2 linked regions of the Prochlorococcus marinus str. MIT 9313 genome follow. The protein of the gene in region 2 interacts with the protein of the main gene of each other region in a pairwise test. Links are inferred from orthologs where the notes say so. Each region holds a gene or a part of one and is shown on either strand. Other genes may lie near its edges. The genes, in order: purT and crtE.

Evidence for each region.
Region 1: the proteins of crtE (region 2) and purT interact in binary tests that used the Escherichia coli proteins (3 or more experiments, as listed by UniProt). The link is inferred for Prochlorococcus marinus str. MIT 9313 from one-to-one orthologs.

Annotation. Positions count from the first base shown.
Region 1 is NC_005071.1:2,396,164-2,408,743, forward strand. What follows is about bases 112-3,075. They hold purT (formate-dependent phosphoribosylglycinamide formyltransferase), read left to right. Parts: upstream 112-992; coding sequence 993-2,159; downstream 2,160-3,075. Other genes in these bases: AKG35_RS12065 (hypothetical protein), read left to right, coding at 112-386; AKG35_RS12070 (hypothetical protein), read left to right, coding at 664-912; AKG35_RS12080 (HAD family hydrolase), read right to left, coding at 2,169-3,075. Also shown: more of AKG35_RS12065, read left to right, coding at 1-111; more of AKG35_RS12080, read right to left, coding at 3,076-4,301; AKG35_RS12085 (alpha/beta hydrolase family protein), read right to left, coding at 4,560-6,077; excinuclease ABC subunit UvrA, read right to left, coding at 6,077-9,037; DNA repair protein RecN, read right to left, coding at 9,083-10,765; AKG35_RS12100 (ABC1 kinase family protein), read left to right, coding at 10,824-12,580. UniProt on the Escherichia coli protein: Involved in the de novo purine biosynthesis. Catalyzes the transfer of formate to 5-phospho-ribosyl-glycinamide (GAR), producing 5-phospho-ribosyl-N-formylglycinamide (FGAR). Formate is provided by PurU via hydrolysis of 10-formyl-tetrahydrofolate.
Region 2 is NC_005071.1:1,192,771-1,208,679, forward strand. The notes cover bases 7,343-10,203. They hold crtE (geranylgeranyl diphosphate synthase CrtE), read right to left. Parts: upstream 9,294-10,203; coding sequence 8,391-9,293; downstream 7,343-8,390. Other genes in these bases: AKG35_RS05945 (ATP-dependent DNA helicase), read right to left, coding at 7,343-7,885; AKG35_RS05950 (divergent PAP2 family protein), read right to left, coding at 7,882-8,394; folD (bifunctional methylenetetrahydrofolate dehydrogenase/methenyltetrahydrofolate cyclohydrolase FolD), read right to left, coding at 9,336-10,203. Also shown: AKG35_RS05915 (FAD-binding oxidoreductase), read left to right, coding at 1-514; zwf (glucose-6-phosphate dehydrogenase), read left to right, coding at 686-2,209; AKG35_RS05925 (glucose-6-phosphate dehydrogenase assembly protein OpcA), read left to right, coding at 2,251-3,540; AKG35_RS05930 (cobyrinate a,c-diamide synthase), read left to right, coding at 3,582-5,009; AKG35_RS05935 (histidine phosphatase family protein), read left to right, coding at 5,079-5,669; AKG35_RS05940 (GAP family protein), read left to right, coding at 5,749-6,438; more of AKG35_RS05945, read right to left, coding at 6,413-7,342; more of folD, read right to left, coding at 10,204-10,244; AKG35_RS05965 (HDIG domain-containing metalloprotein), read left to right, coding at 10,315-12,408; AKG35_RS05970 (RluA family pseudouridine synthase), read right to left, coding at 12,499-13,122; AKG35_RS05975 (hypothetical protein), read right to left, coding at 13,191-13,598; AKG35_RS13645 (hypothetical protein), read right to left, coding at 13,667-13,801; AKG35_RS12920 (hypothetical protein), read right to left, coding at 13,901-14,062; AKG35_RS05985 (hypothetical protein), read right to left, coding at 14,098-14,595; AKG35_RS05995 (hypothetical protein), read left to right, coding at 15,434-15,739.

The sequences.
Region 1 (12,580 bases), 1.2 Mb from region 2 along the record:
GGCGCTACATCGGACTGAGCTTTGCAGCTTCACACTTCATTCACCTCAGCCTGATTGTGTTGATCTCGTTTCTCTTCCCAGAACCTTTTCTCGAAGATCAATCAATGGGCCAGTGGATTTTCGGTGGTCTTGGTTATATTTTTGTTTTCCTGATGGCCTTAACTTCCACTGATCGAGCCCAGCAATGGATGGGTATGAAACATTGGAAGAGACTTCATTTGATTGGCAGCCACTGGCTTTGGACCGTCTTTCTGCTCACCTACGTTGAACACACTCGTGAAGACCCAAAGTTCTACATCCCGTTCCTGGTATACACATTGGCCTTGCTTCCTTTGAGACTTATCAAGCACACACCCACGAAGGCAGCTCATGGTGCAGCACCCTGAAATCACTAAACTCCAAGTCTTATCAAGCAAAGTGAGCGTTTTGCTGGTGGAAACAAAGCCAATGGGGACAAAGGCCAGAAACTCTCAATTGTGTCGTACTTATTAAGAACAGCCTCTCTCCGTCGGGCAGTTTTGTCCGCCGATAATGGTTGAACTGTTAACACAGAGCAACTGCCAACGAGAAAGATCCATACCAACCCAATAGCAAATGTGGTCTATGGAACCTCGAAGCTTCACACACCCAGTCGTTATCACCATCAATCTGGTGTATTAAAAAATGAGTTACTTCACTTGGAAAGAGGCTGGTCTCACAAGCGACTGCGCAAGCCTTGAAGCCATGGCTTCCCGTTTCGAAGAGGCTGCAAGTCTGATGCGACGCATGGCCCAAGAAGGCTTTCGGCTGGAACAGAACATGAAAAAACAACGCATCACTCATCCTGATCCCGGTGTATTCGAAGCCTGGGGGTTCATCAGCGAAGAACCAGCCTTTCGACAGCTCACGCTGATCCCTGATCTCAAAGTGTAAAGGGATCTCAAATACCACTTTTAAGGCAATTCCCCTAACCAGCCGAGCGCGAAGATCAACTCATCATCAACACCTTCATGATGACTGTCTTACCAAAAACCTTGCTGTTACTTGGCAGCGGAGAACTCGGCAAAGAAATAACAATCGCCGCTCAACGGTTGGGCTGCCATGTCATCGCCTGTGATCGATACTCCGGGGCCCCGGCCATGCAAGTAGCAGACCAAGCAGAGGTTCTGGACATGAACAATTCAGAAGCCCTCACAGCCATCATCAGGCATCACCAACCGGATGTAGTCATCCCAGAGATCGAAGCATTGGCAGTCAATGCACTAGCAGAGCTTGAAAACGAAGGAATCACAGTGATCCCTACGGCCCGAGCCACAGCCATAACGATGAATCGCGATCGAATCAGAGATCTCGCCAGCGCTGAATTGGCTCTACTGACCCCAAAATTTGCTTATGCCGGCAGTGCCGAAGAACTCAAACATGCAGCTGAGCCCCTGGGCTGGCCAGTGGTGGTCAAACCAGTCATGAGCTCCTCCGGCAAAGGCCAAAGTGTGGTTAGCAATCCTGAAGGCCTACGGCAAGCCTGGCAAGCCGCTATGGCAGGGTCCCGGGGTAACTCACCGCGAGTCATCGTGGAAGAGTTCCTTCACTTTGATCTCGAAATTACCTTGCTCACAATTCGCCAAGAGGATGGCTCCACCCTCTTCTGCGAACCAATCGGCCATGAACAAATTGGAGGAGATTATCAATGCAGCTGGCAACCAGCAGAACTCTCTACTGAACAACTCAAGCAAGCCCAATCAATGGCTCTGACTATTACCAAAAATCTTGGTGGTGTGGGATTGTTCGGGGTGGAGTTCTTTCTTTGTGGCAATGAAGTGATTTTCTCGGAACTATCACCAAGACCACATGACACCGGACTTGTCACCCTTATCAGCCAAAACCTTAGTGAATTCGAACTACACCTGCGCGCAGTGCTGAACTTACCTATTCCTACTATTCAAACTGCAGATGCAGCAGCAAGCAGGGTAATCCTGGCAAAAGACAATCTCTCATCCATTTCCTACAAAGGAGTGGAGAAAGCCCTCTCAGAAATTGACACCCAGATATTGCTGTTCGGCAAACCCAATGCTCGACCAGGGCGTCGCATGGGGGTTGCTTTAGCAAAAGGCAAGTCTATGGAAGCAGTTCGCTCTAAAGCTGATCGAGCCGCCGCATCCATCCAGGTAATAAAAGGGTAAGGGTGTCAGTTAAGACTTTAAGAAAAATCGATAGTGATTTAAGCCATCTAAAAGTCCAAACAAATGCGGGTTGTTAGCAAAAAACACTCGTTGCTGATGTCGCAAACCCTCCAGACAAGGATCATGCTCTGCAAGGACTACTGAAGCAGTCAATCCCCTTACCAATTCAGCATCACCTTGTTGACTGGCAACAACCAAAATCTGCTCAAGAGGTAATCCCCAACGAAGAGAGAGATAGCGAATGGCTTCGCTTCGGGAAGCTCGCAAAGGCACCACATCCAAAAACCAATGACAACGCAAATGAGGACGTGCCGCCTGACTCCTTTGCCTTAAACGCTGACGGACGAGTGGCAAAATCGCCTCACCATGCTCTTTCAATAGATAACTCACCTTGTGAGGACCCTGCTCCTGATCGTCCTGAAGCGTCAAATGGTCCTTGAGATCAGCTAAAGCAGACACCACTGCCTGTCGCCGCCAATCAACGTCGATATGGGCCTGCCAAAAGCGATCCGACTGATCCTCCAATCCGTAATGGATTTCAGTACCCGCGCGACTAATCCAAACCCGAGGAGAAGGAAGATTCAGCTCTGCATAACGCTTTTTTGCAGCCTGCACAGAACGACCCGTCAATACTCCCAGACCATGCGCATCGCCAGAGCCAATGGATTCCAATCCCTCCCGCAGCGAAGCCAAACCCTCTGCCTCGGGTTCTTCGAGAGAACTATCAAGATCAAGCAACAACAAACTCTGCCCCAGTGGACTGCCCAGACACTCTTTATCTGTGGCCCAGATTCGTGGCTGAGACAATTCAAGACGTTGCTTCATCAATGCCAAGTAATGGCAAACATGAGCATCCCAACTGAAATGCCGACTGACCGCCACAATCCCGTTATCACTCCAAAGACGCCACTGATCTGCGTCTGAACCAGCCTGCTCCATTACATCCTGAAGTGCCTCCAGATCAGTAACGTCAACCAACAAGCCGTTGTCACAACGAGCAAGGATGTCGCGTGGACCACCGTCATCAGTCGCCACCATCGGCAAACCACAGGCCGCCGCTTCAAGCAAAGTGAGCCCAAAGGGCTCGGTAAGCGCTGGATTCACAAACAAACCACGATGCAAGGCTGCCCATCGGTAAATCGCTGGGATCTGATCACGACGGTGCTGTTTGGGATAAGCCACCCGGCCATAGAGGTCGTAACGATCCACGAGATCAAAAACCTGCTGGAACACCTCCCGCTGTTGCTTCTCCAACTGACGAGGATCATCCCGACAGCCGAGTACAAGCACAAGATTATGCCGTTGACGCAACACAGGCGAGCGGCCGTAAGCCTCCACCAAAAAAGGAATATTCTTACGACGCACAGCTCTGGAAATAGCCAAAAGAGGAGGTAAAGAAGGTTTCCTCAAAAAGGGCGCGAGCAATCCATCAACAACATCCGTTTCACTAGAAGATTGGAGTGGATGGAAGCGAATGGAATCAACGCCGGGAGGCACCACCTCCGCTTGCTCCGGAACAAAACGCCCATAGCGAGCGTATTGATGATCAATTTCCTGGCGAGTACTCGTAATCACCAAACTACAATGAGCAAGAGTGAACTCTTCAGCATCAATACGTTGACCAATGGCATATGTTTGCTCGATCTGTTCATGGTCTCCACCAACTCCCAACAGACGCCGCAACTTTTCCCTACCCAAGGAATGACCTGTAAACACCAAGGGAACACCCAGCCTGCGACTCACAAGGGCTCCCACATAGCCTGCATCGGCGTAATGAGCATGAATCCAATCAGGAAGATGTTCTTGCTGCTGGAGATGGCTAACGGTCTGATCCGCTAAATCATCCAAATAGGGCCAAAACAACTCCTTGCGCAAATATCGTCTTGGTCCAAAAGGCAGCCTGATGATCTTGGCCCCAGGAGCAATATCCTCAATGGGATTGGCATAGTCAGTAGAAACACGACGATCATGAATTAAGCGGGTAACCACCTCAACCTGCTCAATTTCCGAACGCGCTGCCAGGCCCCTGACAAGCTCGAGCACATAAAGAGCCTGGCCTCCTGTATCAGCATCGCGACCCAATTCCAAGTCGTGAGATCGAAACAGTCCATGAAGATGCAGATGAAGCAATCTCAAACCCATCTGATGCCTCCAAGGCGATCAACGAAACCATCCAGATGCGGATGGCCATCAAGAAATAATCAAGGAACTTCCATCCTCATAAGCCTAAAGAAAGGATGAGAACCAAACCTCCCAGCTCACTAGAAACGACAACAATATATTCCCTCTATGTGTTTTCTCTTTTAAAAAGAAAAATCCTAGAACGAATCGTTGAGAAATACAAACCTCAAAAACAGAATAATGAAGCCTCTTGCTCGCAACAAGCCAGGCCAAAAAGCCTCAGCGATACAGGTTCAGAGCCGCATCAGTCACATCCACTAAAGGATGCACAGCATCACCCCAACCGCCGCCACTAAAGGTGACAACACCAGGATTTGCAAGCTGTTCATTAATCCAAGCAAGAATGAGGGGCGCCAAAGTGGCCGGCTGAAGCTGATTTGCAGGTGCCATCAAGTTGAAGTGACCACCATCTTGGGCAAGCACCAAGCGATGGCCAAACTCCAAAGCACCACTATCACGCATGGGCACCAGAGCCTCAGGCACCGGAGGCACGACCCAATCACGAGTGCCACTAACCAACAAAACCTTGGCTGTCAAAACCGAAGTTCTACTTGGATCAAATAGAAGACGTAACGGCGGACTCACCGCCACAACAGCCTTGACCCGTGAGTCTTCAACAGAAGACTCATTCATTTTGGAAAGCCAACTGCACTGCAGTATCCAGCTGATATTGCGCTCAGGGTCATCCTGGTTATGACAACGAGCAGCGAGCTTCACATCCGTTGAGCGTGCTCCAGCCAATTGAATCGCCGTAGTCGCCCCCCATGAATGACCAACAACAGCGACCTCATCTGTATTGAGGGAAAGTCTTGACAACAAACCACCTGACTCCACAGCAGAAAGCATCGCAGTCACATCCATCGCACGAAGACGCAACTCTTGAGGTCCCGGCGGAGGTTGATCACCCGCCAACATCGCCTTCTGCTGATCAGCATCACTGCCCTGATGCTCCGGGAGCAACACCGTATAACCGTTAGCAGAAAGATATTCAGCCCAACCCTGAAGATCTCTCGGAGACTCCCAAAGCCCATGTGAAATGACCACCAAGCGACCATTTGCACGAGACTTCGGTTGTATCACCACCACCCGTATCGGTTTCGAGCGATGGGAAGCCTGAACATCAACTTGCTGACTTAACCACAACCCGGTAAGCGGCATGCGTAATCCAGTTTTAATCTGAACAGGAGCCTCTTTCTCCACAAGCAGATTTGCTGCTAGCTGATTACGTTGAAGCCGTGAGACATAGCTGGCCAATTTCGACAAGTTGATGGATGCAGCTTGACCAGGGATTTGTCGCAACAAACCAAGCACAGTTGGCTGACCACTCTTGGAAGCACGCGAAAGCGCCTCAAGCAACATCCTTCCACTGGTGTCTTGGGGCAACCCCTCAACTTGAACCAACTTGGTTACTACGATCAAAGCCTGCTCCAAAAGAGGCTGCCCGACAGACTTCTCAATCACCTTCTCAATCTGCGCTGGCAGGGGAGCGTTAAAGACCTGATTGAGAAGTCGCACAAAAGCACCATCCGTAGCCCGATCCAACTCCACAAAATCGGGATTGGCATCAATTAGATCGCCTGCGCTCTGAGCAGCGCCAAGCTCAAAATCAATCTGACTTTCCAGTACAGGCAGATCAAACACCAAGCGTTCAAGTGCAGGAGCAGAGCTTGGAAAAAGTCCAAGCCCCGCTCCAAAACTGATTGCAAACAGCCAAAGACGGGAACGAAAAAACATCATCAAGCTGCAACAGACACAGTCTCAGGAGGATGCTTCGCTAACACCTTCTTGAGATAATGGCCCGTATGGCTAGTGGGATGGGATGCAACCTGTTCTGGAGTCCCCGTGACCAGAAGATCGCCACCACAATCTCCTCCTTCAGGGCCAAGATCAATAATCCAATCAGAACAACGAATTACATCCAAGTTGTGTTCTATCACGATAATTGAATTGCCTTTATCAACAAGACGCTGCATAACATCCATCAACTTATGCACGTCGTAAAAACTGAGGCCAGTGGTTGGTTCATCAATCAAATAAAGGGTTTTGCCAGTAGCGCGCTTTGAGAGCTCGGTAGCAAGCTTCACACGTTGAGCTTCACCACCTGAAAGCGTGGGCGCAGGCTGACCTAACTTCACATATCCCAGTCCCACATCAACCAACGTGCGCAATCGATCAGCCGCCTGGGGAATAGCAGAAAAAACCTCTGCAGCCTGCTCAACCGTCATCTGCAAAACATCTGCAATGGTGTGGCCCTTGTAAGTGACCTGTAAGGTCTCCCGATTAAATCGAGCACCTTTGCAGACATCGCACTGAACATAAACATCTGGCAAAAAGTTCATTTCAATCACATTCACCCCTTGACCACGACAAGCCTCACAGCGACCACCTTTCACATTGAAACTAAACTGACCAACTTGATAACCACGAGCCTTTGCCTCAACGGAAGCAGCAAATACCTGACGAATCGGATCAAACGCACCGGTGTAGGTGGCTGGATTAGAGCGCGGTGTACGGCCGATTGGAGACTGGTCAATCACGATCACCTTGTCGATCGCATTGACACCTCGCAACTCGCCCAAGCCTTGAGGGAAAGGCACCTTCAAACCCAAACTGTGATCTAAGGCAGGATGAAGTAACTCATTCACCAAAGTGCTCTTACCACTACCACTGACTCCTGTGACCGCAACAAGGCGCCCTAAAGGAAAATCTACGGTGAGATTTTTAAGATTATTGCGATCACAATCAATCAAACGAAGCCTGCGACTGCTTCCTTCTCTCCTCTGTCTAGGTGTAGGAATAGAGCGGCGGCCACTGAGATATGCACCTGTCAAAGATTCTTCAGCCATCAACAGATGATCCAAAGATCCTTCAACAACAATATGACCCCCATGCACCCCTGCCCCTGGACCAATATCGACAAGATGGTCAGCGGCACGAATGGTGTCCTCATCGTGTTCTACCACCAATAAAGTGTTACCCAGATCCCTTAAACGTCTGAGCGTGGCTAACAGACGATCATTGTCCCGCTGATGCAAACCAATGCTTGGTTCATCAAGCACATAAAGCACACCCGTAAGACCAGCACCGATCTGTGTCGCCAAACGAATCCTCTGAGCCTCACCGCCAGATAAGGTCATCGCGGGTCGATCCAAACTGAGATATTCGAGCCCAACATCAAGAAGAAAGCGAAGACGCATATGAATCTCACGCAAGACCAAATCACCGATCTGGATCTGACGTGAATTGAGCAAAGGCTCAGATCCATTAGCTGCTCCAACGCCCATCAGCTTTTCGATGCGTTCAAGAGTCAGCGCCACGCTGATAGAAGTGAGTTCAGTAATCCGATAAGGACCCACCTTCACCGCCAGGGCTTCGGGTCGGAGCCGCTGACCGCCACAGGCTTCACAAGGAACCAGCTCGAGGTACTTCTCCAACTTCTGGCGCTGGGCTTCTCCGCTGGCATCACGGAGCTGCCGCTCAAGGATTGGAAGAATGCCCTCAAACGGGCGGGTGTACCCCCCTTTGCCCTTGCGATACCGGCTATCGGCCTGAATCAGAATCGGTTCGCGGCTTCCATTGAGCAACACATCCCACTGTTCGTCCGTGAGCTCATTCCATGGGGTCTTGATCTCAAAGCCAAAGGCTTCACCCACTGAATAGAGCAGAGAGAAGTAATAGCTGTTGTCTTTTTCCGCCCAGGGAGCAACAGCGGCGTACACCGGCTGGGATGGATCCGGAATCACCCGGTCCACGGTGAATTTGCGCAGATGGCCAATGCCATGGCAAGCCTCACAGGCGCCATAGGGACTGTTGAAGGAAAACAGCCGTGGCGACAGTTCCTCCATCACAGCGCCGTGCACCGGGCAGGCGAAGTTCTCGGAATAGAGACGCTCCCGCTCAACGCCGTCGGGAAGTTCCTCACCCTTCTTGGGCACCACCTCCACCAACGCCAAACCATCGCCGCGTTTGAGAGCCGTGCGGAGGGAATCGGTCAGCCGTTCCTGGATCCCCTCACGGGCAACAAGACGATCGACCACCACTTCGATGTTGTGGCTGTGGTTCTTGTCCAGCTCAATGTTGTCGGCCAGCTCGCGCACCTCACCGTTGATGCGAACCCGGGCGAAACCCTCTGCTGCCAGGCCACTGATCAGCTTGGTGTGGGTGCCCTTCTTGCCGCGCACCACCGGCGCCAACAACTGATAGCGGGTCCCCTCCGGCAAAAGAAGGATCTGATCGACCATCTCGTCGATGCTCTGCGGCTTAATCGAGCGGCCACATTTGGGGCAGTGGGGTTCGCCAGCGCGACCGAACAACAAACGAAGGTAATCCTGAATCTCCGTGACGGTGCCCACCGTCGACCGCGGGTTGTGACTGGTGGATTTCTGGTCGATCGAGATCGCCGGCGAGAGACCCTCGATCGCATCGACATCGGGCTTGTCCACCTGCCCCAAGAACTGCCTGGCATAGGCCGACAGACTTTCGACATAGCGGCGTTGTCCCTCCGCAAAGATCGTGTCGAAGGCCAGCGAACTCTTGCCGCTGCCACTGACTCCGGTGAACACCACCAGCTTGTTGCGGGGGATGGTGACGTCGACGTTATTGAGGTTGTGCTGCCTGGCACCCCTCACGCGAATCACGTCGTCCTGAGTCGCCAGCGAGCCAGCTGAATCAGCGATCTTGGCAGCAGCTCGCGCCATCAGGACCCGTTGGAAAGCTCAAGAGCTTAGGAAGAACCGAAGCCTTCAAGCTGTGCGCTGGTCCAGCAGGCTCGCTGCATAGGCATCAGCCTGATTACCACCAGCGAGGTCAGCTAGCTCCTGGCGGCGTTCCTGAGTGTCCCGCAGTCGGGACACTCGCGAATGGGTCACGCCGTCCTCCACATGCTTACTTACCCGGAAATGGTGATCGGCCACGGCCGCCACGAGCGGCTGGTGGGTGACGCAAAACACCTGGCGTTGACGCGCCAGGGTCTGAAGAAGATCCGCCATCGCTCCACTAACGCGTCCACTGACGCCGGCATCAATCTCGTCAAACAACAGCGTGCTAGACCCATCCACCGCGGCAAGAGTGGTCTTAAGCGCCAGCAGAAAACGGGACATCTCACCACCGGACGCCACCTCCGTCAACGGTGCCATCGGTTGGCCAGGATTGGCGGAAAACAGGAATTGCACAGCATCCGCACCATGGTCAGCGGGATCACAGGGAGTGAGATCCACCTTGAAACGCATGTTGGCAAGGCCCATAGGGGGCAACAGCTCAAGCAACGACGCCTCCAGAGCCTCCGCTGCATTGGAACGCTCGCGATGCAACGCCGCATTGGCTTGATCACGGCTCTGGCGTCGATCGTTCTCGTCCTGATGCAGGCGGGCGAGATCAGCCGCGAATCCTTCAGCACCCAGACGGTGAAGCAGGTCATCGCGACGCAGAATCAAACCGGCCAGATCAAGGCCATAGCGGCGCTGCAGGCGTTTTAGTACCGACAGGCGGTCTTGGATCCGCTCCAGATGATCTGGATCGCTCTCGAGCGCCAGACCGTATTGATCGAGGGAGCGCAGCAAGGCGTCAATACCGGCCCCGAGATCCAGAGCCTGATCCCGCAGCGGCTCCAGGGAACCATCCAACTGGGCCATGGCCTGCAGCTCCTGGATAGACGCCGAGAAGTGATCCTGCAGAGAGGGCCCCTGATCCGCACCATCGCGGAGACGCCCAAACAACAAGGCCAGACCCTCGAGAAGCCTCACGCCATGAACGAGGCGATCCTGATCCTGCTCCAGCCGCTGCTGCTCGTCTGGATCCTCGAGATCAGCAGCTTGAAGCTGCTCCAACTGCTGCTCCTGTTCAGCCCGCTCCTGTTCGAAACGCTGCTGTTCCTGCTCGAGAGCCATCAGGGCATCTGCAGCAACGCGCCAGTCCGTCCAGGCATCAGCCACCTGTGCCTTGACCTCTGCCAGCGAAGAACCACCGAGACGGTCCAGCCATAACCGTTGCTGCCCCACACGCGACAACAGCTGGATCTGGCCCTGAACAGTGAGATCAATCAGCAGCGGTCTGAGCTCAAGCAACTGCTGACGATTCACCGTGCTGCCGTTCAGCCGGCAGCGACTAGAAAAGCGATCACCCTCCTGCCGTTTCCATTCACGGCTGATCAAGAGCTCCTCTTCAGGGTCAAACTCCGCCCCGATCAACCACTGTTCAAGCGCAGGGCTGAGTTGAAACGCAGCTTCGATCCTGGCTCGATCAGAACCAGCGCGTAGCAAACGAACGCCGCTGGCCCCCTGCGCTCCACCCAGCACCGCATCGAGGGCATCGAGAAGAATCGACTTGCCTGCGCCGGTCTCGCCGGTGAGCACCGTAAAGCCGGAGCTGAACTCCAGTTCAAGACTCTCGATCAGAGCTATGTTCTGCAGCAGCAGACCGGTGAGCACGTCCAGCCCTGTGATGATTCCGACCGTAGCGGCAGCACGGTTCGTTTAGAAGGGGTGAATGATCAAGACCCCACTCAGGATGGAAACAGAACTCGGGGATTTCATCGAGGCGGCAGGCCTACTTGAATACGACCCTGCTGCAATTACCAGAATTTATGCCGGCCATCCACAGCGCCTTTTGCGCCGACTCTGGCAAACACTTCTACCAATTGGTCTCTTCCTGGTTGGCTTAGCAGGGGACAAAGTTTTTGGCTTACTGAACGATGCAAATCGTGCTCGTTCCCGAGCACGAGAATTCGCGGAACTCTTAGTAGAGCTTGGCCCTGCTTTCATTAAGGCTGGACAAGCTCTTTCCAGTCGACCAGACCTAGTACCACCAGTTCTACTGGAAGAACTTTCACAACTACAAGACCAATTACCAGGCTTCGACAGTGTCATGGCTATGGCCTGCATAGAAGAAGACCTTGAAACACCAATCGAAGAGATCTACGAACAACTCGACAAAGAACCCATCTCTGCCGCCTCTCTAGGACAGGTCCACCGAGGCGTACTCAAAGGAGGTCAACAGGTGGCCGTCAAGGTACAACGACCAGGACTTCGGGAACAAATCACCCTTGATCTCTACATCGTACGGAACATTGCCGCATGGCTCAAAAGCAATGTGAGGTTGATACGTAGTGATCTTGTGGCGCTGATTGATGAGCTAGGCCGAAGAGTATTTGAAGAGATGGATTACCTTAATGAAGCTGCCAATGCAGAGCGTTTCCGCACGCTTCACAGCCATAATCAACGCATCGCTGTACCAATAATCTATCGACAAGCTACTAGCCGTAGAGTGCTTACAATGGAATGGATTGATGGAGTAAAACTCACTAATCTAAAGGCAGTGAGAGAGCTAGGAATCGATCCCAATAATATGGTTGAAGTCGGAGTTAACTGCAGCTTGCAACAGTTGTTGGAACACGGGTTTTTCCACGCTGATCCACATCCTGGAAACCTTCTGGCTATGGCCGATGGGCGGCTCTGCTACCTCGATTTCGGAATGATGAGTGAGGTAAGCCGAGAATCACGTACAGGCTTAATTGAAGCAGTAGTACATCTGGTAAACCGTAATTTCAAGAACCTTTCACGAGACTTTGTAAAACTCGGTTTTCTAGCAGAAGATGTCAATCTCGAACCAATTGTACCTGCGTTTGAAAGTGTCTTCAGCCAAGCTCTAGAGATGGGTGTAAGTCGCCTTGATTTCAAAAGCGTAACTGATGACCTATCTGGCGTAATGTACAGGTTCCCTTTCAAGGTACCTCCATACTACGCATTAATTATTCGTTCACTGATAACCCTTGAAGGCATCGCATTAAGCGTAGATTCAGAATTCAAAATTCTTGGTGCCGCTTATCCTTACTTCGCTCGGCGACTCATGGAAGATCCCGACCCTCAATTACGCCAAAGCCTCAAAGAAATGCTTTTTGACGGAGAAATCTTCCGCTGGACTCGACTAGAAAACCTTGTAGCAAGTGCTGCAAGCCAAGCCCAGCTCGACTTGGAAAGCTTAATTGATCAGGTCATCGATTTCCTCTTCTCAATCAACGGTGGTCTCTTGAGAGAACAACTTGTTGAAGCACTAATCAACCGCCTTGACGCCTTTGGCTGGCAAACATTTCAACGTCTGGGTCGTAACCTACCGCGATCCTTGCAACCTCCACTTATAGCCATTGGTTCGGAGTCTGAAAATTCTGACGATGGCTCACTGCTTGATTTAGAACCAATTCGACAACTGATCGTTATCTTGCAAAACCTGCCAGACTTCACTCCTGA
Region 2 (15,909 bases):
CACCGGACCGGTAGGCAAAGAAATGCTTCTACCAGATGATGAAGAGGCCAACGTGATCATGTTGGCCACCGGAACCGGCATCGCTCCAATGCGGGCCTATCTTCGCCGCATGTTCGAGCCCACAGAGCGCTCCAAGAATGGCTGGAAATTCCGTGGCAAAGCATGGCTCTTCATGGGAGCTCCCTACACGGCCAACCTGCTTTATGACGAAGACTTTGAGCGTTATCTCAGAGAGTTTCCCGACAACTTCATCTATACCAAGGCCATCAGCCGTGAACAGCAGAATCCTAAAGGCGGCAGGATGTATATCCAAGACAGGGTTATGGAGTATGCCGATCAGATCTTCAAAATGATTGAGAACCCCAAAACCCATGTTTATATGTGCGGCCTCAAGGGCATGGAGCCTGGCATCGACGAAGCCATGACCGCAGCAGCAACTGCTAAGGGGATCGATTGGTCAGAGTTACGACCCCAGCTGAAGAAAGCTCATCGCTGGCACGTGGAAACCTATTAATCCTGCACTCTCCAGGTTTTTTAACCTGATAAAAAGACCCGCCCAAATGGGCGGGTCTTTTTATGCTTCCTCAAATTTTTTTGGGCATACGACGACAAACCATGCCGGGATGGTCTGGAGCACTTTGAATTCACAGATCCTTGGTTACCCGTCAGAAGAGGTCTGTGTTCCATGAGCACCACGATCACCAACCCTTTACGGGTTGGACTACGTCAAGAGCGGGTTATCGCTCCGCAGTGCCTAGTCATCTTTGGTGCAAGTGGCGACCTGACCCACCGAAAATTGGTTCCAGCCCTTTTCGAGCTATACAAACAACGGCGGCTACCGAGTGAATTCGCCCTACTTGGCTGCGCGCGACGTCCTTGGAGCAACGAAATATTTCGCCAAAAAATGGCTGAAGCCCTCGGCGAGACTATCAACGAAAACCATCTTGCTTGGGATCAATTCGCCGCTGGTCTTTTTTACGAACCTGTCGATCTACAGAAGCCAGAAGACCTCATCAAACTCAGCCATCGGCTGGAAGAGATTGATCGACTCCGCGCCACCCGCAGCAATCGCACCTTCTATCTTTCGGTGTCACCAAAGTTCTACGGCAGTGGCTGCAAAGCTCTTGCTAATGCCGGTCTTCTAAGTGATCCCAAACGCAGTCGAGTGGTTATCGAAAAACCATTCGGGCGTGATTACGCCAGTGCTCAGTCTTTAAATCAAATCGTCCAAAGCTGTGGCCAAGAGAATCAAATCTTCCGCATCGACCACTACCTCGGCAAAGAAACAGTCCAGAACATCCTTGTGCTGCGATTCGCAAATACCATCTTTGAACCAATCTGGAACCGGAATTACATCTCCAGCGTTCAAATCACAGCCGCTGAAACCGTAGGGGTTGAAGAACGAGCCAACTACTACGAATCGTCAGGGGCCCTGCGCGACATGGTGCAAAACCATCTCACCCAGATGCTGGCCATCACCACGATGGAACCGCCAGGGCGCTTTGACCCTGAGGCAATCCGCAATGAAAAAGCCAAGGTTTTGCTAGCGGCTCGCCTAGCGGATGAGTTGGAACCTTGGAACTGCTGCATCCGTGGCCAGTACGCACCTGGCGGCACCAAGGAAGCTCCGATAGCAGGCTACCGACAGGAGCCGGGTGTCGATCCCAGCAGCACCACCGAGACCTATGTAGCGATGAAACTTTTCATCGACAACTGGCGCTGGCAGGGAGTGCCCTTTTACGTTCGCACTGGCAAACGACTGGCAAAGCGTCTTAGTGAAGTGGTTCTCACCTTTCGAGAAGCACCCGTGCATCTTTTCGATGCCGCTGGGGGCAGCCCTACAGCGAACCAACTCATCCTGCGAATCCAACCGGATGAAGGAGCCGAGTGGCGCTTTGAGGTGAAGTCACCTGGTTCAGGCATGCGCAGCCGACCAGTAGAGATGGAATTCTCCTATGACGAATCCTTCGGTGAGCCATCCGATGAGGGATACGTCCGACTTTTAGCCGATGCCATGCTCAGTGACCCAACTTTATTCACCCGCAGTGATGAGGTTGAAGCAGCGTGGCGCCTTTACACCCCTCTCCTGGAACTGATTGAAGACAGCCCATGGCAATTGCCCATTCATCCCTATGAATCACGTACCTGGGGGCCCGCTGCTGCCGATACCCTGCTTGCCAATGACGGATTGCTCTGGCGCCGACCCTGATTCCGCCTGGCTCATCTCATCTTGATTACTCAGCTCTATCCATGTCCCCCCAGCTCACGCTTCAGAGCCCTCTGCAACTCCCTCCTAGTGAGGTCCCTAGCTATCTCGAGCAGCTCTGGTTAAACGATCAACCTGGCAACACAGGCGCCAAAACATTCTCCCTGCTGGTTTGGCAGCCGGCCTGGGTCGAACAGCAGCTGGTTAGAACCGGCCAGATTGATGGCCCGATCATTGGATCGCAGAGCCAAGAGCTCATCCAAGCTGCCCGCCAAGCCGTTACCGAAGGCGATCTACCCCACAGCACACCTCCTCTGGATTCAAGTGTTGCAGCAGTCCTTGCCAATCGCAAAGGCAATCAACATGGCGAGGATTTACGTGGGCAACACATTGATGCTGCCATCAGTGCCTTAGAACCCCGACGCCTGATCACACTGGCACCAACCCTCGAGAAGGGGCATGACCTCGAGACACTCGTGGCTGCTTATTGCCCATTACCAGAAGAAGGAGGAGGAAACAGCGCCTGCGGAGATGTGGTGGTGCTTCGCGGTGACCATCACGCCCTAACAGATGGGCTGGGAATCCTTCAACCTCTACTACCTGCAGAACTGCCCTCCTGGGTCTGGTGGAACGGCAGCCTGGACGAAGCCCCCGAATTGCTCGAGCGGCTGGCTGTGACCCCACGGCGCCTGGTGATCGATACAGCACTAGGAGATCCCCATCGCTGCATTGAGCTGCTCAATGCCCATGTGGAAGCAGGCCGAGCGGTGAATGATCTGAATTGGTTAAGGCTGCGCACTTGGCGAGAACACCTCGCAATGGTGTTTGACCCACCACACCGCCGCAATGCCCTTAGTCATGTTGATCAGCTCGAAATCGACGTTGAGGGTCATCACCCCGTCCAGGGGCTGTTGTTAGCCGCCTGGATCGCCGATCGACTGGGATGGCAATTACAAGCCACCCAGACAATAAAAGGGGAAGGCATTGCTGCCGAATTCCGCCGAACCGATGGCACCACTGTTCAGTTTCGCCTTATGCCTGTACCCATGGGGCAACCGAGCATTCATCCTGGCCAGATCGTGGGGGTCAGGTTGATCTGCAAGCCAGATGCACAACTCGAACATGCCGTTTGCGTGATTCTCTGTGCCGAATCTGGCGGCTGCATGAGACTCGAAGCAGGTGGCATGGCCAGCATGGAGCTGATTGAAGAAGTCGTCCCCATGCAGGTCGCCTCTGTAGAGATGGATGTAGCCAGACTCCTCGCTGGTGGCCATAACAGCACCACCCCCCTGCTTGCCGCTGCAGCCCCCCTTGCTGCCAAGCTGCTTAGCTAAGACCCCCCTTTGGCGAAGCCCTTTTTCAGCCGCCACCCGTCATGGCCTGTGTGATTGCTGCCCCAGCCAGTGGCACTGGAAAAACCTTACTAAGCCTCACCCTCACAGCCTGGGCACGCAGCCGTGATCTAAGCCTCCAACCATTCAAGGTGGGGCCCGACTATCTCGACCCGCAACAACTAACAGTTGCTTCCGGTAGACCCTGTCGAAACCTTGACCTACTGCTCTGTGGCCCCGACTGGGTGCAAAACAGCTTTCATGGCTTTGGTGCAGCTGCCGACCTTGCGCTGGTGGAAGGCGTCATGGGCCTATTCGATGGTGTCGGCACATCGCAGCAAGGCAGTACTGCTGCCGTAGCTCGTCACCTGCAACTACCAGTCGTGCTTGTCGTGGATGCAAGCGGCCAAGCAGGCTCCCTAGCGGCCCTTGTTAAAGGCTTCCGAGACCACGATCCACAACTGACTCTGGCCGGGGTGGTGTTGAACCGGGTCAATAGCAATCGCCACAAAGAATTACTGAAAGAAGTCCTCAACAGCATTGAGGTCAAAGTGCTCGGTTGCTTGCCCCGAGATCCTGAACTCATTCTTCCCAGCAGACATCTCGGCCTTGCCCCAGCCCATGAGCTTGAGCGATTGGAAGCTCGACTACAAGCCTGGAGCGCCCTCGCAGAAACTCATCTCGATCTAACGAGCTTCAAAACGTTGCTCCGCGCGCCTACACCGGCAATAGATCCAATTGATGCCCTGCTTGGAGAAAAGAGCATCCAATCACCACAACCCCTACGGCCTGTAGCAGTCGCTCAAGACGATGCCTTTCACTTTCGCTATCCAGAAACCAAAGATTGCCTTGAAGCTCTTGGGATGCCAGTCCTGCCCTGGAAACCACTGGAGGATGAACCCCTACCTGCACAAGCGAAAGGTGTGATCCTTCCAGGCGGCTTCCCCGAACAATATGCGGCGAGTCTTAGTCAATGTGATCGCAGCATGGCAGACCTACGAGCCTGGTATGGACGGCGCCCGATTTATGCCGAATGTGGCGGGATGCTGCTGCTTGGACAGACCCTCACTGATCTGGAAGGACAAGCCCATCCAATGACAGGCCTACTTCCTTTTCATGCCAAAAAAGGCTCTCTTCAAGTGGGTTATCGCAGCCTTGATGGCACTGAAGACAGTCTTGTTGTACGCAAAGGTGATCGACTGATCGGCCATGAATTCCACCGCTGGGAACTCCACCCCATGGGCCCTAACGATGGCTTAAAAAAACCTCTTGATCGACCACACATGATCAACAAGCCAAGCTCTCTATGGCAAGTTCAAGGGTGGCGGGTGCCGCAACACAAAGAAGGATGGAGCCATCAGACATTGCATGCCAGCTGGGTGCACCTCCACTGGGCGAGCTGCTCAATGATCTCCCGTCGATGGCGAGCCGCACTCGAGCCGCAATCAATCCCAGCAACAAGTGATTTCTGAACAGCACAAACCCAGGAAGACATCATTTGAAGATGCTCGTCAAAATTCAGCCAGCAGCAACCGTCCTGCATGACATCTCGTCAACTTTGGATCATCCGCCATGGGGCTACCGAATGGGCACTCCAAGGCCGTCATACCGGCAGCACCGACCTCCCCTTGCTACCCCAGGGGGAAGAAGAGGCGAAGGCTCTTGCTCCTGTGCTCAAAGGCGTGACATTTGCCGCTGTGTTGTCATCTCCCCTGCAACGAGCCATACGCACCTGTGCGCTGGCTGAGCTTGAAATACCTGCTGAAATCATGCCGGAGCTGATCGAATGGAACTACGGAAACTATGAAGGCATCACCACAGCAGAGATCCGTCAAACCGTTCCTGCGTGGACCATTTGGGACCAAGGTTGTCCTGGTGGCGAGCACGCTACTGCCGTGCAAGAGCGTTGTGAACGAATTATTGAACATGCCCTCGGCATCTCAAACAACGGTGACATCGTTCTCTTCGCCCATGGACATATCTTGCGAGCCCTGACTGGCACCTGGCTAGGTCTCGGTGCCGCAGCAGGCCGACTGTTCAGACTAGATACCGGCAGCATTTGCATTCTTGGTTTCGAAAGAGAGCAGCGCGTGATCACACGCTGGAATGCCCTCTGCACTGGCACGTTCTAAATCGAACAACGAAAGGTTCTTGCGCCAAGATTGACCATTGATCATGAGCGAATATTGACAAGCTCACCTGATCGCCTCAATGGCTGACACCACCCTATGGGCCGAACTATTGGCCTTTGGCACCGGCTTAGCTCTCTCGCCGATCCATTTAGGTGTCCTACTTCTCCTACTGCTAGGGCCTAAACCAATTCAGCGGGGAAGTTGGTTCGTTACTGGCTGGATCGTAACCACTCTGGTCACCGTCATCCTATTGCTGACTGTGGGCCACAGCTTGGTGTTGGACATGACCCAAGGCTCTCATCATCGAACAGCTCTCGACCTTCTTGGCGGAGGAGCTTTGATCTCGTTGGGATTAAAGGAGCTCTTGCGTTCGTTTGCTGCAGGAGAAGAACAACCAGCCTGGACCCATACGATCGAACGATTTATCAATTTGCCGCTGCCGCTTTTGATCGCCGTTGGTGCGCTAACAGAACTCATCAGCCCAGATGACCTCTTCCTGTTTGCCAAGACTTCAGCCGTGGTACTAGCCGCAAGCCTCCCCAGCTGGCAAGAAATCGTTGGCTTGGTATTTTTCACATTTGGCTCGAGCCTGCTGCTACTGATCCCACTGGTCGCCGTGATCATTGGCAGAGAACGCGTGATTCCCTTGCTGCAATCTGGGAAACAACTTTTATTTGCCAAAGGTGACTTAATCGTTGGTGGGGTGAGTTTTGCTCTAGGTGCCTACCTTGGTTGGCAAGGAATCAGCGGTCTGACGATTGTGATCTGAGTTGATCCAGCCAGCGACTTTGTGCGGCGGCTCCTGTTTTCCCCACAAGCCACACACCTGTACGGGCACGACTAACAGCCACATAAACCAGTTGTCGTCTCAAGCTGAGATCTTGAGGCCAGAAAACATCACCAGCAACAAACACTTCCCCGAAGCTGCTCCCCTGGCTGCGATGGACGGTAAGAACCGCCGCAGGGCCCAATGATGCGAAGGCATCTCGAAGCAGAAAAAAACGCCGCCATAAAGAGCGACCATCACTTTTGCCCGCCGCTTTTGCCTCAACCCTGAGCCTTTGCAACGTGGTATCGAGCAAACGTCTGCCCTCAGAACCAACTGGCGGCTGCAAACGCAACTCCAAATCCAGCTCACCTGCTCGAACTTTGGCCGTCAGGGTGTCAACCACCGGTACAGACCAATCGCTTTGGCCTTCTAAACCAAACTCTGCAAGATCACAGCGTTCCGGAGTGACGTCACGGACAACCACCTCTCGGTTTGATCCGAGCACCATGTCGGGTTCCTCGCCAGTCTCGGCACCACTACGAGAAGCCGGTGCCATGACTGCTTTGCGTGCAATCAAGACCTCTCCGGGGAGTACCGGCAACTGATCGGCCATATCACCATGAATCGCCCGCCTTGCATGGGGAACCAATTGCTCCAAGCTGCGATTCGTGTAGCAAAGAATCCTTGCTGCATCAGGGTTATCCTGAATGGCCGCGGATTGCAAGGCAGCCTGAGCTCGCTTCAGCCAGTTGTTTTGATCCATGCATCCAACCCGGCCCAGCTCATCCTCAATCAAGGGAAAGCATGGCGGGGACTGACAGGGCAAGCTGCCATCGCGAAGACGACTCGCCAATCGCAACACAGGGCCCTGATGACGCACCACCTGCTGCAATGTTGCTGTACAGGCTCTATGCATCGAGAACACAGGGCTTTGGGCCTCACCGATAGGAGGCAGTTGAGCAGGATCACCTACAAAAACGAGACGTGTCCGAAAGGGGTGGGCACACTGCAGAGCAAGACCCAGCAGGGTGCTGTCGATCATCGAAGATTCATCGATCAGAACCAGGCCCAATTGCTCTAGAGACTGGGCCGTTTGCTCTGTTGACTCACACAGCTCAAGATCACCCTGCCGCTTCAATTTCAGGCGAAGCAGCCGATGAATCGTGGAGGGATACCAGGTGGGCCTGAGGCCTTCAAGATCTAGAGCCTGACGAAGCACACCAACAGCCTTATGAGTTGGCGCAACAACTGTCCAACACAGTCCAGCGTCCTCCACCTGACGCAACAATCGCATCGAAAGGAACGTCTTCCCACTGCCGGCGAAACCACTCAGAACAAAGGGATTGCCATGATTCGCATCATCCAACCAAGAACTGAACGCTTCGGCAGCCTGCTGCTGATCTGCGGTGAGCTCAACAGTCGCAGGATCTAAAGAAGACTGCGTCACCCCAATGTCATACCCAATAACTGGCTGAGATGGAGTGGAGAACCAACAAAAACCAATCCCGGTAAAGCCACTGCAGGGCCGATCAAACTGCCCACTAACACTTCAAAACGAGTGTGACCAAGGCTTTCTTTGAGCTGTTTTTCTGGTGGAGTGGGCCAGGTCTCCACAGGCAAAAGATTCACCCGTGCTGCGGTAAATCCCGCAGCACGTCTAATCCCACTGGCGTCATACATGACCACAAAAGCCACAGTGGCTGCAAGAGCAAATCCTGAGTGATCAAAACCCATCTCCCATCCCACACCTGCTGCTGTACCAGTTACAAGGGCCGAATGGCTCGAAGGCATGCCACCCGTTTCAAGAAGCACTGCAGGTCGCCAGCGACGATAAAAAATTAACTCCACAATCAGCTTGGAAAGCTGAGCTAAACCACACGCGGCAAGCCCCCAAGCCAAGACAGCATTATCTAAAAGTCCAAGCCACGCTGATGGGGAAGAATCGCTGACAATCATCGATCGCGGCTGGTGATGTAATCGGCTAGTGCCAGCAAAGGTGCAGCAGAAGCTTGCCAAGGCTCTAGTGCTGCCTTGGCTTCGCTCACAAGGAGTTCTGCTCGCCGGCGGGATTCGTCTAAACCCAACAATTTGGGATAGGTGGTCTTATCAGCAAGCAGATCCTTGCCAGCAGTTTTGCCAAGAACATCACTGCTCGCTGTCACATCAAGGATGTCATCAATGATCTGAAACGCCAAACCAATCCCTCTCGCATAGATGCGTAGTGCATCAATCAAATCGTCTTCTGCTCCACCAATCAATGCTCCGCAGATCACACAAGCACTCAACAAGGCCCCGGTCTTATGGAGATGAATGAACTCCAAAGTCTCCAGATCCACCTCTTTGCCCTCACACTCCAGATCCACAACCTGCCCCCCCACCAAACCAGGAGCACCAGCAACGAGAGAAAGCTCGCCAACAACCTTCAACAGCCGCTCTGGGGGTACTCCCGGACTGCGCAAGGCAACCATCTCGAAAGAACGTGTAAGCAGCGCATCACCCGCGAGAATGGCAACAGCATCGCCATAAACCTTGTGATTGGTGGGACGACCGCGGCGTAAATCGTCGTTATCCATGGCGGGGAGATCGTCATGAATCAGCGACATCGTGTGAATCATTTCCAAAGCCACTGCTGTCGGCAGAGCCTCTGCCGGTTCACCTCCAGCAAGTTCGCAAGCTGCTAGGCAAAGGATGGGGCGTAAACGCTTACCACCCGCCAAAAGGGAGTAGCGCATGGCCTCCCTGAGTTGCTCAGGGCGCTCAGGGCCAAGCGAATCATCCAATGCCTCTTCAACGCTGGCTTTGGCCGCAGCCAAATAAGCAGGGAAGTCGAAGAAGGTGCTGACCGCCGCCGCCATGAACCTTGTCTCGTTCATGGGATTCTCTCAGGCCAACCAGTCTCAAACCAGCAAATCTCTCAGGCCGAAGGGCAAACCGCAATGCTGCTGCCATCTAGCCACGGTATTCACCAAGAGCATGGTCACGGTCATCGGACCTACACCACCAGGGACAGGGGTCAATGCACTTGCTAAAGGTTCAACTTCTTGCGTTCGTACATCTCCACACAACCTGGCCTTGGCTTGCGTCCCTAGTTCAGGATCTAGGGGAAGGCGATGAATGCCAACATCGACAACCACTGCTCCGGGTTTGACATGCTCTGCGCCAATCATCCGCGCTCGCCCTGCCGCCACCACCAACACATCGGCCTGCTGAGTTAACGAGGCCAGATCACCGGTATGAGAATGGGCCACGCTCACAGTGGCATTGGCCGCCTGAAGCATCAATGCCATTGGTTGGCCTACCAGGATGCTGCGCCCAATCACAACAGCCCTTTTCCGCTCCAGAGAAATCTGATGGCGTGCCAACAAGGCCATCACACCGGCAGGGGTACAACTACGAGGCCCAGGTTCACCTTTCAACAATCGGCCAAGGTTGAGGGTATGCAGACCATCGGCATCCTTCTCGGGATCAATGGCAGCCAGCAAAGGCCCTTCATCAAGGCCCTTGGGTAGAGGCAATTGCAAAAGAATGCCGTCCACTCGCTCATCGATGTTTAAGGCCTGGATCGTGGCCAAAACCTTTGAAACTGAAACCGTTTCCGGCAAATGGGTTAGATGGCTGGCCACGCCAATACGCCCACAAGCTTTCTGCTTGTTGGCCACATACACCCCACTGGCGGGGTCGTCCCCAATACGCAACACAGCTAACCCTGGCGGCCTTCCGGCTTGCACCAAGCCAGCCGCAATTTCAGCTTGGAGACGCTGCTCCAATTCTGCGGCCAGTTGTTTGCCATCAAGCCTAAGGGCCATTCACCGATCCGATGCTTCCCCAAGCATGCACGCAGAAGAGAGCTAGCGTTTAGGACAAGTGCCAGCTTCTGTGGTCCGTCTTCCAACCTTAAACAGGCTCTGGCAGAGCTGGTTACGCAGCGAGTCGCCGCAGCGTCCGCTGCTCCGCTGGTCGATGCCCCACAAGGCTGCTCTACTGATGAGTTGCTTTGCTGTAGCAATTATCTCTAGCTGGCCCTGGTTGTTTCAACCGAATTTGAACCCAGGACTTCCAGCTCCATTTGAGGCGCGAGCTCCCAGGGATGCTCGCGTCGTTGACAGTGAAGCTCAAGAGCAAAGGCGATCTCAGCTCGTACAGAGCACCTTTGTGCAAGTGATCGATCAACAAGAAACAACCCGACTCAAAAAACGGCTAGAGCGCAATCTCGCTGAGCTGGAACGTGTTGCTCGCAACAGTGATGCAGGACGGATAGGGCCTGTCAATCTCAACGCCGAAGAACAAATCTGGCTCCAAGCGCGCTCCCAACAAGAACGAAAACGCTGGGATATGGCCATCCGCCGTGCCTCAGAACGCATGCTCAGTCAAGGACTGAACAATCTCGCCCTTGAGCAGCTACAAGAGGCGGCCGCAATTCAATTAGCCGACCTAGGGGAGCAGAACGGCCCTGCCAGAAGTCTTAGCAGCAAGCTGCTCGCCAGCACCTATCAAGGCAGTAGCAATCTGCGCACAGATCCAGCCCTCAGCCAACGCCTCATTGAAGAGCTGATCACCAAACAAGACATTCCAATCATTGAAGTCCGCCGCGGCGATCTGATCACGAGCAAAGGAGAACCCATCAGCCCAAGGGCCTATGCCGTTTTAAATCACTTCGGTCTTGTCAGTCGAGGCCCAGAATGGGGTCCTTTGCTCAGCCGATTCAGTACAGCCCTTGCCGGCTGTGGCGTGATGCTGCTGATCATGCGACGGGAACGTCCCTGCCTAGAAGCACGTCATGGGCTACTGGCAGTGGGATTGCTATTGGTCACTCAGGCCAGCAAACTCTGGTTCGTTCCTACTGTGAGCCCCCTAGCAGTAATCGTTCCGCCGACACTCCTGCTCGCCCAAGGTCTTGGTACAACCTGTGGCTTGGCTTGGATGGCGGTAGAGAGCCTGCTATGGCCTATGCCAGTCAACGGCCTTGGAGAAGGCCGAATGATCATTGCCTGTGCAATCGCTGCAGTGGCAGCTATCTATAGCCGTCGTCTTCGGAGCAGAGCACAGCTGCTGCAAATGGCATTTTTGTTGCCCTTAGGAGCCCTACTGGCTGAGTGGCTGCTCCTTAGTGCCGGCGGCAGCGGGGCCTGGGGTCGATTTGCACCCAATGGCAACGAACTTCTCTCAGAAGCACTGCTAATGGGGATCTTGCTGATGCTAGCGATCCTACTGATCCCAATTTTGGAGACCTCTTTTGGCCTGCTCACCAGAGCCCGCTTGATGGAACTAGCCGATCAAGAGCGTCCCCTTCTGCGCCGCCTCTCCTCAGAAGCTCCAGGGACTTTCGAGCACACATTAATGATCTGCGGACTTGCAGAGGAAGGGGCCAGAGCAATCGGTGCCGATGTCGACCTGATCCGAACCGGTGCCTTGTACCACGATGTTGGCAAGCTCCACGCTCCTCAGTGGTTTATCGAGAATCAGGTCGAAGGAGAAAAAAACCCTCACGATCAACTGAACAATCCCATCGCCAGCGCAGAGGTCCTTCAAGCCCATGTGGATGAGGGATTAAAACTTGCCCGTCGCTACCGCCTACCGCGCCGAGTAGCGGACTTCATCCCTGAGCATCAAGGCACCTTGAAGATGGGGTATTTCCTTCATCGTGCAAGAGAACTGGACCCCTCCGTTCCCGAAAAGAACTTCCGCTACCGCGGACCGATACCTCGTTCCCGAGAGACCGGAATCTTAATGCTGGCCGACGGCTGTGAAGCATGCCTTCGATCCCTACCACCGAACACCTCTGATAGCAAGGCACACTCCACTGTGAAGAGGATTATTGAGGAGCGGCAACGGGATGGTCAACTGAATAAAAGCAGCCTCAGCCGAGCCGAAGTAGAACTCGTTGTGCGAGCTTTCGTACGCGTCTGGCGACGCATGCGCCATCGCCGTATCCCTTACCCGATACCTGCACAAAAGGCTTTCCCCGATTAAAGGCACTGTTTAACTTGCTGGACATTCATCTATTTCAGCAACAACGAGGAAAGACCTATCTACATTTTTGAAGCTGTACTTTTCTCTTACTTAATTTTCCTGAGCAGGAAGGAATGGAGCCCTACTTCGTAGGCGAAGCCTCAGGCCTGTAAAAGGATGTCGAAAGCTCAAGGCTGTCGCATGTAGATACATCCTTTCAAAGAAAACTTCTTTGCCATAAATCGGATCACCCAAAATCGGATGTCCAACACTTGCTAAGTGTGCACGCAATTGATGGGATCGACCTGTCAAGGGCCAAAGCCATAACGTTGAGCCGTTTGCGTGGCAGCTTCTAACCCTCCATTGGGATCGGCTTTCTTTCCCTTGCGGGTTCTTGCCATATAGAGGCGGATTCTTCTGTAGCCGGGCTATCGGGAAGCTGATCGTTCCAGCATTGCGATTCATCCGGCCAACCACCACTGCCAAATAAAGCTTGCGCACTCGACGCGCTGAAAAAAGCATGCTGCAACGCCGCAAGCTCTCCGCCCCTCGCGCCAACAACAACAACCCTGAAGTATCTCGATCAAGGCGATGCACCAATCGCAGCTCAGGGTCAATAAACTGCATGCGACCAATCAGAGAATCCTGCTGATCAACACCAAGACCAGGCTGACTCAATAAGCCTGGTGGCTTCTCCACAGCTATTAGCCAGGAATCCTGAAATAAAATCCTCATTCATTAAGCCCACGCGAGCTCAATGAACAGGCAATGAAAACTGATCAGAAAATCATCAACGACTGAGATCAAAGTCGACCTCCTTGACGATGAATCGGACGACACCAATAAAGCAGCGCCAGCAGATTCACAACGAACATCAGCAGGGACAAGCCACCAAGAGCCTGAGAGTCAGGCACCACCAATGCCTTATCCAAAACCAGGCGGACAATTCCGTAAGGCAACGACCCTGCTAAGGCCATCGATAAAGCAACAATGGCAACGATGACGCCCCATCGCCGCTCAGCCAAAAGGCCAGCAGATGCCACGATGCCAACGATGGCAGCCGGCCAGGCGAGGCTAAAGGCGAGGCTGATATTGGTTGTTTGCAAAGCCTGATTAGTAAATGCAACCACTCCAATAATGGGGAGGGCCGCCACATTGGCTAGCAAGCCGATCCAGGCCATCAACCAATAACCACGAACCACAGCACTCATCACAAAAACCCTGACTAGTGCCAACGTAAGCAGGCCTACTAGACGCTTCTAAAAGAAATCAGGTTGATTCAGGAATTGGACTGAGCTCGCGGATCGACAAGAACGCCACCTTGAGAAGACTTTTCGGCGGCGGCGCCATTGTTTGCGGCCTCATCGCTAGAGACTTCTCCTGCACTCTCAAGCTCAGTCTCAAGAGTAGACAACAGCAGAACTATTGCTTATTTACAGCCTAGAGGAGAGGCCATGACCCACTCAATAGAGCCCAAGCAAAAGCTTTCAATCTCCTGGATCAGCTGGCTTAGTTAGCAAAGAGCTTTCGTTACTTGGGCAGAACGTTGCAGGCCAAGATCATCGCCATCAAACTCCAACACCACATAACGGCGACAATCTTCGCCCAGGTAAGTGAGCAGACTTTCGCTATCAATCGTTGGCCCTGTTAGAGACGTGGTCAAATCATCTGCCATGACCATCTATGGCGCGGCGGACCACTCTCAATGAGCTAAGGCTCTAAGCGATGGGCACAGTACTGCAAAAAAAGACTTTTCACTTCCTCAAAAGGAAGGGCCTGCACAAGGCGTGCCTCAACCTCCTCACGTTGTTGACTCTGGTGATAGAGGCGAAGCTCCCTAACCACCTCCGGAGAGCTCCGTTGCACAGTTAAAAGTGCTTTGCCTAGCTGATGATCTGCCAACAAGGGACCGTCCTTGCAAGCTTGCATCACATGGGCCGACTCATGGGCAAGCACTGTCCAAACCTCTGTCGGATCATCCTCAAGGTTGTTGGCACAAAGCAGCACTGCATTCCTGCCAACATGAAAAGCACCCATCAATCCTGATGGACAGTCACCCGCTACCAGAGTATTCGTACCAGCCTGCTGCAAAAGGTTTTGATAACGACCAATCTGCTCCCAACTACTGGCATTGCAAACATCAAGCCAAGCCAAACCAGACACGGAAACCAGCAAACATCCCAACCATCGCAATAACACCACAGCCAATCGGGCAATCCTCTGTTCTTATTGGATACAGATCGGCCGCGTTGGTTGCTTCAATGCACCGAACTTCTACGGTTTTCATTCAAGCTCCTCAGAGCAAAAGCCCCCCAGGGATCCTCAACGCAATGAGCGATTCAGCATGAGGTTGACCAAATGCGCTGAGCAGGGCCCTCATCAGCCAGAGGAAGGGGCTGGAAGGTCCCCATATTCAACCAAGACGAGTCACGAGTTAGGCTTTCAAGGCCTGATCGGAAAGCCTTGCCAATCAGGCTCAAAAGAATCCCAACGATTAAATCATTTCCTAGGCCAATCCCTCCAGGAATCTCTTCAAGAAAAACCCTGCAAATCCCTAAATACGATCAGCCTAAAACTTCTGCGGAAATCAAAGAACAAAGCCTTGCCGATACAAGTCAAATGAAATTCAAATCTCCGCAGACTAAATCTTGAAGCCAAAAGAGCCTATCGCCAATTTAAACCCTTCTTTTCATCCTATCCTTGCAGTACATGTCGACAAGCCTCTTTGAGAAAAAGCTACAAAGAATCACTAAAACACCAAGACAAGTATTCTTGACTATTTAAAAATAAAGCCAACTTTTGCTCGAATCAAGCTTCAAACCCTGCTTTCAAAAGCATCAGTACAGAAAATTTTATCACTGGGCCATTGCCAAGCTTTTCATGCATTCTTCTTCCCTGAGATAGAAAATCTATTAAAATTAAAACAGGGCCTCTTAGCACTCGCTCACTTTTACAAGTCAATGCACTGCCAACCCGAGCGCCCAATAGCCTCTATAGTTTTCCAACCAGAAAGGCTGGCCATTTGTTAAAAAGACATTTCAGCACTGTGGCCAAGGTGTCACAAAAGAACCAACCACAAAGTCATCTCGCGCAGCTGCGCAATCAGCCCAGCCTGATTATTAGGGCTTTCACCGCACTGACAGCAGCTCTTTTGATTCTGCTACCAATGCAACCAAGCTGGGCTGCCTTGGACTATGCCAAGCAGGATGACATCCTTAGCAACACCAACATGCCAGAGGAAACCTTCGATTCGGCAATGTTTGACGACCTTCCTTTCGCACAACGCCGCCAAGCGCTTCGAGAGGAATCTGGGATCAGGCGTCGTGACGCCTCTACACCTCTAATCCCTTAAGGATGAGCATTTCACTCATCAAAATGTTGTAAAGCTGGCTCATCAAATAGCGTCTAGTCAACCCTGCCAATGAATAGCCGCTGGACTAACAACCGGACTCAAGATCAGGCAATCAACAATTAACCAGGTCCACGACACCCACAGCAGCAATAGGAGTAACGCCTCTTCTA